Regions from separate parts of the Veillonella sp. CHU110 genome, predicted to be linked through region 2. Evidence: a T-box and tRNA genes for the amino acid it is inferred to sense, from the RefSeq annotation. Region 2 holds a T-box; the other regions hold tRNA genes.
What was found. The T-box of region 2 lies ahead of EO122_RS00900 (valine--tRNA ligase). A T-box ahead of a tRNA ligase gene usually reads a tRNA of that ligase, here a tRNA-Val.
Positions count from the first base shown of each region.

Region 1: it has a tRNA-Val gene. The T-box ahead of EO122_RS00900 (valine--tRNA ligase) is inferred to sense a tRNA for this amino acid. The anticodon was not compared.
Region 3: it has a tRNA-Val gene. The T-box ahead of EO122_RS00900 (valine--tRNA ligase) is inferred to sense a tRNA for this amino acid. The anticodon was not compared.

Region 1 covers NZ_RQVA01000010.1:32,670-34,936, reverse strand. The annotation lists gene EO122_RS05580 (LPO_1073/Vpar_1526 family protein) at 1-1,147, opposite strand, end outside; tRNA gene EO122_RS05575 (tRNA-Val) at 1,249-1,324, opposite strand; tRNA gene EO122_RS05570 (tRNA-Glu) at 1,328-1,402, opposite strand; tRNA gene EO122_RS05565 (tRNA-Lys) at 1,415-1,490, opposite strand; tRNA gene EO122_RS05560 (tRNA-Asn) at 1,518-1,593, opposite strand; tRNA gene EO122_RS05555 (tRNA-Gly) at 1,604-1,678, opposite strand; gene EO122_RS05550 (hypothetical protein) at 2,007-2,267, opposite strand, start outside.
Region 2 covers NZ_RQVA01000002.1:10,924-13,190, forward strand. The annotation lists gene EO122_RS00890 (mechanosensitive ion channel family protein) at 1-379, shown strand, start outside; gene yfbR (5'-deoxynucleotidase) at 544-1,137, shown strand; T-box leader at 1,185-1,395, shown strand; gene EO122_RS00900 (valine--tRNA ligase) at 1,429-2,267, shown strand, end outside.
Region 3 covers NZ_RQVA01000010.1:4,339-6,605, reverse strand. The annotation lists gene EO122_RS05435 (TonB-dependent siderophore receptor) at 1-258, opposite strand, end outside; tRNA gene EO122_RS05430 (tRNA-Val) at 1,009-1,084, opposite strand; tRNA gene EO122_RS05425 (tRNA-Glu) at 1,088-1,162, opposite strand; tRNA gene EO122_RS05420 (tRNA-Asn) at 1,168-1,243, opposite strand; gene EO122_RS05415 (P1 family peptidase) at 1,294-2,267, opposite strand, start outside.

The DNA.
Region 1 (2,267 bases), on a different contig from region 2:
CGGCACACAATTTTAATAATGGAGAGTTAAAGCTTGGCACCGTGATGGATGTTCGCACTGGTGTATTTTGCATAACATACTCCAATTCTTCATAGGTAAAGCCACGATATTCAAACATAAGAGGATAGGAGCTTCTCAAGATTTGATCAAATCGTACTTCCCCTGATGCGGATGTACAACGCAAGTATTCTAATTGTTGGTACATATCATCCTGTGTCGGCAAATCACTAATCAATGGCTCTATATATTTCGTTACATAATGTCGGAAATTGTCCAAGGAATAATTGTTAGAGTTCTTGGAATATTGCACGATCAAGGCGATTGCCAAGGCTTGTAGATGTCCTTTTTGCAAGCTTACCAAGCTTTTCAATGCATCTAACGCTACCAAGTATAGGGTACTAGATTGTGGCTGTTTCAACACATCACAGAAAGCATCAGTTAACACATCTCGCATCCATTCGGTAGGTGTTGTTACGTATGCTTTTTGCACTTGTAACAACGCCTCTTGTACGGAAATATATTCTAACATGCCCATTAATACTTCTTCAGAATCTATGGCTGCCTGTGCAAATACGTATTCCGTAATGTATCTGGCATCCTCTTCAGAGTTAGGGTTCAAAATACCAAATGCCGCTGTGTATTGAGCTACCGCTGTATCCACGATGGACGTATAGGGTGCCACCTCTTCGTTCGCTGGCTCTATCTCTGGCTCTTCTTGCACAAGGTCCTCTGTAATTTTTGGCATAATTCGTGTCGCATCATCTGCCTCTTCTAATGGTTGCTCGCTAACGGCACGCACCAACTCTTTGGATACAACCCCTTGCGATTCGTTCCAATCTGTCACATCTGCTGTTGCTAGCGGCAACGTGTGATCACTAGGATCTGACTCCGCCCATACTGCATCGGCCTCTCCTGGCACCGCTTCCTCTTCTAACTCTCCTTCCTCACGTTGTGTGTACGGATTCTGAAAGTTACGTCTGATTTGATCATAGTATTCATCATGCTCACGATCATTTCGTTTACGAGGCTTCTGTTTACTTTTACCATCTCGGAACAAAAAGTAACAACATAGTAAAAATAATACTATCATCCCTAAGATTACTATATAGGGCGTATATCGTAATGAAAGTTCTATTAATCCATCCATAGCGATTCCTCCGATTCATAAATCTATGTATATTGTTTTATTATAACACATTGTATTTGGAGAACACAAAAAAAGGAACTATCCGAAGATAGTTCCTAGTGTGGTGGACGATGACAGGATCGAACTGCCGACATCCTGCTTGTAAGGCAGGCGCTCTCCCAGCTGAGCTAATCGTCCATATGGTGACCCGTGGGGGAATCGAACCCCCGATACCGCCGTGAAAGGGCGGTGTCTTAACCGCTTGACCAACGGGCCATGTTGTGTAAGTGGTGACCCACCCGCGACTCGAACGCGGGACACCCTGATTAAAAGTCAGGTGCTCTGCCAACTGAGCTAGTGGGTCATGATAGTGTACTAACCGAAAGTAAGTTGGCTCCTCGAGTAGGACTCGAACCTACGACCGATCGGTTAACAGCCGATTGCTCTACCTGCTGAGCTATCGAGGAATGAACAAACTGGAGCGGAAAACGAGATTCGAACTCGCGACCCCCGCCTTGGCAAGGCGGTGCTCTACCGCTGAGCTATTTCCGCATGTATGCAATCCTTGTTTCTTCTTTGTTGCGACTGCTCACTTATAATACCAAAATCTTTTATTATTTGTCAACAACTTTTTAAATTATTTTTTGAGCTAAAAACAGCCTGTGACCATTTTTCCATTACAAGCAGAAGATATATCTCTCTACGATCCACCGTTCAAAAAAGTTGTAGCGATATATAATACATATATTTCGCTACAACCTTTACTATTATTTCTTACAAACACATGATAGGGTGTGGACATCTCAAATTTTCATAATTTTTTGCGTTGAGACCTGTGGATATCTCAAAAAATCTGATTTTTTTGAGATGTCCACATCCTTTAACATAGATCTCCATATTCCTCTTTCAATATGGCTATAACCAGTTCTTTAATTTCCGGCAGTGTCTCATAATAGAGATTCCAAACTGGTCTTTTACCAAATTTGTATTCATAGGAAACAAGATAGGGAATGGCAGCAATCAGATTCCAAGGTACGTCTTGATGTTTCATTTTAAACTCTTCTGACGTTCTGGTTAGATATTTTCCAACGAATTGCAATTTGCAAGCAATTCCATCTTCTACCATCTCATCCATACATCT
Region 2 (2,267 bases):
TGCCACCAAAGAGAATCGTATCGTGTTCATTCCGAACTCTGCCATTACTTCTAATAATCTGATGAATAGTAATTATGAGAGTACTCGTTATGTGACGTTCATATTTGGCATTGGATACGGTTCAGATCATCATCGTGCCATCGAGGTATTGAAAGAGATTTTTCAGCAAACTGGAAAGGTGCTCAATATGGATACTCTTGAAATTGGTATTAAAGAATTTGGTGATAATTCTGTCAACATTGTAGCTTATCCATTGATTAATGCTGAAGATTATCGTGATGTGTACTATGGGGTTATGTCCGATGTGAAAGATCGCTTTGATGCGGAAGGTATCGATATTCCATATCCACAGCGAGTGGTTCATATGGTGAAATATTAATAACAATACCAGAGGTAAGGGGCTATCCTCTTATATAACAGAGGCAGTTGATGCATAGTTGTCAGCATGTCTCTGTTTTTTGCAATATATGTGAGAAGAACTGTATTAAAGTGGAACAAATCTTAGTATAATACATATATAAGATACTATAGGAGGAAGGGACAATGAAAGAGAGCCATTTTTTTGCCCTCTTAGGGCGTATGAAATATATTCAGCGTTGGAGCTTGATGCGCAATACAGAAGTGGAAAATTTACAAGGTCATAGTTTGGAAACTGCTATGATTGCCCATCAATTAGGAATACTGCGAAATACATATTTTAATGGTACGTTAGATGTGAATCGCTTGGCAGTGCTAGCCATGTACCATGATGTAAGTGAAGTTTTTACAGGAGATATGCCCACGCCTGTGAAATATTTTAACCCTAAGTTGCGGGCTCTCTACGGAGAAGTAGAGCAATTGGCGAATGAAACTTTATGGCATACGTTGCCGGAACCAGTGCAACCAGCCTATGAGGAAGCCTTAGTATCTGTTCCAGAGGAATACGAAGTACTAGTAAAAGCAGCGGACACTTTATCAGCATTCATGAAATGCGTAACAGAAAAAGCCGCAGGTAATGACGAGTTTAATGCAGCCTACGATACGATTCACGAACGATTAGTGAATATGCAATTACCAGAGGTAGATCTATTTTTGAAAGTGTATGTGCCTAGTTTAACGAAGTCTTTGGATGAAATGAATGTATCCTTTGCAAAGTAATGAGGGTTGCGAATCTGCATACTTTCACGTATACTAATACTATATGGATAATAACTAGGAAGAGGAAAAATCTTTTGAACGCATCACAGAGAGCATTGGATTGGTGGAACAATGTATGTAGTAGGAAGAGGGTAGCCTCGGAGTTGGCATGGTGAACTAGAGTAAGTGTGCCCGCTGATCAGCGTTAACGATAATGAGTGATTGCTACGGCAATAATCTAGGTGGTACCGCGGAAGTATAGACCCTTTCGTCCTAATGGACGAGGGGTCTTTTTTGTATATAGGAGGACGCATGAAAGAATATAAGAATTTAACTACATACAATCCAAAGGAGATTGAACAACAATGGTATACATATTGGGAAGAGAAAGGGTACTTTCACGAAGAAGTAGATGCGAATAAAGAGCCTTTCAGCATTGTGTTGCCACCACCAAATGTAACTGGTCAATTGCACATGGGTCATGCCCTTGATAACACATTGCAAGATATTTTGATTCGTACGAAACGCATGCAAGGCTACAATGTATTGTGGATGCCTGGCACAGACCATGCAGGGATTGCAACGCAAGTAAAAGTAGAAGAAAATATCATGAAAACGGAAGGGAAATCTCGTCATGATTTGGGTCGTGAAGAGTTTTTGAAACGTGTATGGGAATGGAAGCAAGAATACGGTAGCACCATCGTAAAACAAATCCGTAGTTTAGGTGCTTCTTGTGACTGGACGAGAGAGCGGTTTACCTTGGATGAAGGCTACCATGAAGCAGTATTAAAAGTATTCGTAGAGTTATACGAAAAAGGTTTAATCTATCGTGGAGAACGCATTACTAACTGGTGCCCTAATTGTTTGACTGCATTGTCTGACATTGAAGTAGAACACGAAGATGAAAATGGTCATTTATGGCATATTAAATATCCTGTAATCGGTGAAGAAGATGTGTTCTTAACGGTAGCCACAACTCGCCCTGAAACGATGTTTGGTGACGTAGCTGTAGCGGTGAATCCTAATGATGAACGCTATGCGCACTTAGTGGGCAAAGAATTATTACTTCCGTTTGTCAATCGTCACATCCCGATCATTGCCGATGAATATGTAGATCAATCTTTTGGTACTGGTTGCGTAAAAATTACACC
Region 3 (2,267 bases), on a different contig from region 2:
TGTTTCAATAAAGCTTTGACGACCTAATACACCCATCAAGTTACTGTTCGCTACTTGACCACCTGCATAAGCACCTTCTACAGTAGTTGGTGTTACCGCTACCTCTGGTGTTTCAACCGTAGCTACATTAACTGGTGCCTTCACCACAAATTCACCTAGATCAAAAACTTGTACAGCATGCGCAGTGCCACCTAATTGGAACAATACACCTGTTGCTGCTGCAAATGATAACAATTGCTTTTTTGTTTTGCTATTCATTCTATAACTCCTACACAAAAACCTTACCAAGATACACATATTATATCTTTTATATAATAAATATTATCATTATACTTTTGATTGTGCAATATATTTCTTCACATTTTCTTCATAAACCATACCAATTTTGAAATAATTATGCTTTTAATTCATAGATAATGAACAGAAGATAATAGATTAAAACACTCCCCCCATATTTTTCCAGTTACACTCCAGTAAATAGTATAATATAAAGTATTATAAAGATAGCCAACCTTATAACAACCTCGTGTAAACTTATAATTTTATAAGTATGTTTTCAATATATACTGATATATAACAGTATTTTTATTCATTACGTGTAATTCTAACTTTATATTTTAAATGATAACAACTATCTTACATAATTATCATATCTCTTTTATAAATTATGAGAAAGCTATTCAATGCCTCTTCCTGAGGAACACAGTTGCAAGTAGCACCCTTGTGACACCCCCTATCATCTAAATCAGACAAACACAAAGGCCCCTTATCCAACCTCCCCTGAGGAGTGCAGTTACGAGTAGCAGCCTCGTGGCATTCCTTATTATCCAAATTAGACAAACACAAAAGACCGCAACATGCTCCTGAACAAACCTACCGTAGGATCAGTTTGAGAAGGAGTATGTTGCGGTCTTACCTTTATCATAATAAATTACAAATGCCACAGGCTGCATAGCGAAATAAATGACGACATAAAAAAAGAACCATCCATCGGATGGTTCTTAACTGTGGTGGACGATGACAGGATCGAACTGCCGACATCCTGCTTGTAAGGCAGGCGCTCTCCCAGCTGAGCTAATCGTCCATATGGTGACCCGTGGGGGAATCGAACCCCCGATACCGCCGTGAAAGGGCGGTGTCTTAACCGCTTGACCAACGGGCCTTGTATGGCTCCTCGAGTAGGACTCGAACCTACGACCGATCGGTTAACAGCCGATTGCTCTACCTGCTGAGCTATCGAGGAATAATACAAGAGTTATTATATAGCACTTTCACATAAAATGCAAGTCTTTTTTATTGCTTTTCCATTTTCACTTCGTGAAATTTTAAAAGATTCTCCAAAAACTCATCATCGGTAACATAACTAGACTGCATCGCATCCTCAATAGCTTCGCACATTAGATCTGCTGCTAAAGTACCTACTAAGTTGACATCCGCTGCCATAGAACTTCTTTCAGTACTTGTACCACCCTCAAGAATATCATCATTTATACGACAATCTTTTAGATGTGAAGAAAAGGCATAGATTGTATCACCATCAGACAGCGTACCAACAGGACGAATAGAACGGGCATATCCATTGGTAGCCATCATAGCTATTTTAGTGAGTTCTGCCTTACTGAACGGCGCATTGGTTACGATAGCACCAATCGTTGTATTACCACCAATCATAGCATGCGTCTTTTCCTGATTCACATATTGGTTATACATAATCTGACTCGTATCTACTATATGTGTCCGCGATGCATCCATAACGCCACCTAATGGTTGCCCCTTGCGGTCATACACATCACCAAAGGCATTCACCACCACTACGGCACCTACTACAAAATCTCCTAATCGAGCAGCCCCATAGCCAATACCGCCTTTCATGGCCCGTTCCATACCACAAATTTTACCCACAGTAGCACCTGTACCAGCGCCCACATTTCCAGATATAGGAGCAGTTCCTTTAAACGTTGCTTCACAAGCATCATAGGCCATTTGTGGAGTCGGTCGAGCTTTCGGATTTCCGTAGGATAAATCATAAATATCACTTTGACAGACGATAGGCACTACACCATAGGCCGTAGGGCATCCTATATTACGTTCCTCCAAGGATTGCATCACCCCATCGCTAGCCCCTAACCCAAAGGCAGATCCACCACCTAGCGCCAAAGCATTCACAGGAGTAGGCGCCGTCGTAGGATCTAGCACGCCACTTTCACGGGCAGCAGGGCCGCCACCGCTAATGTGAATCCCTCCTGTTGCACCATAGGGGAAGCGCA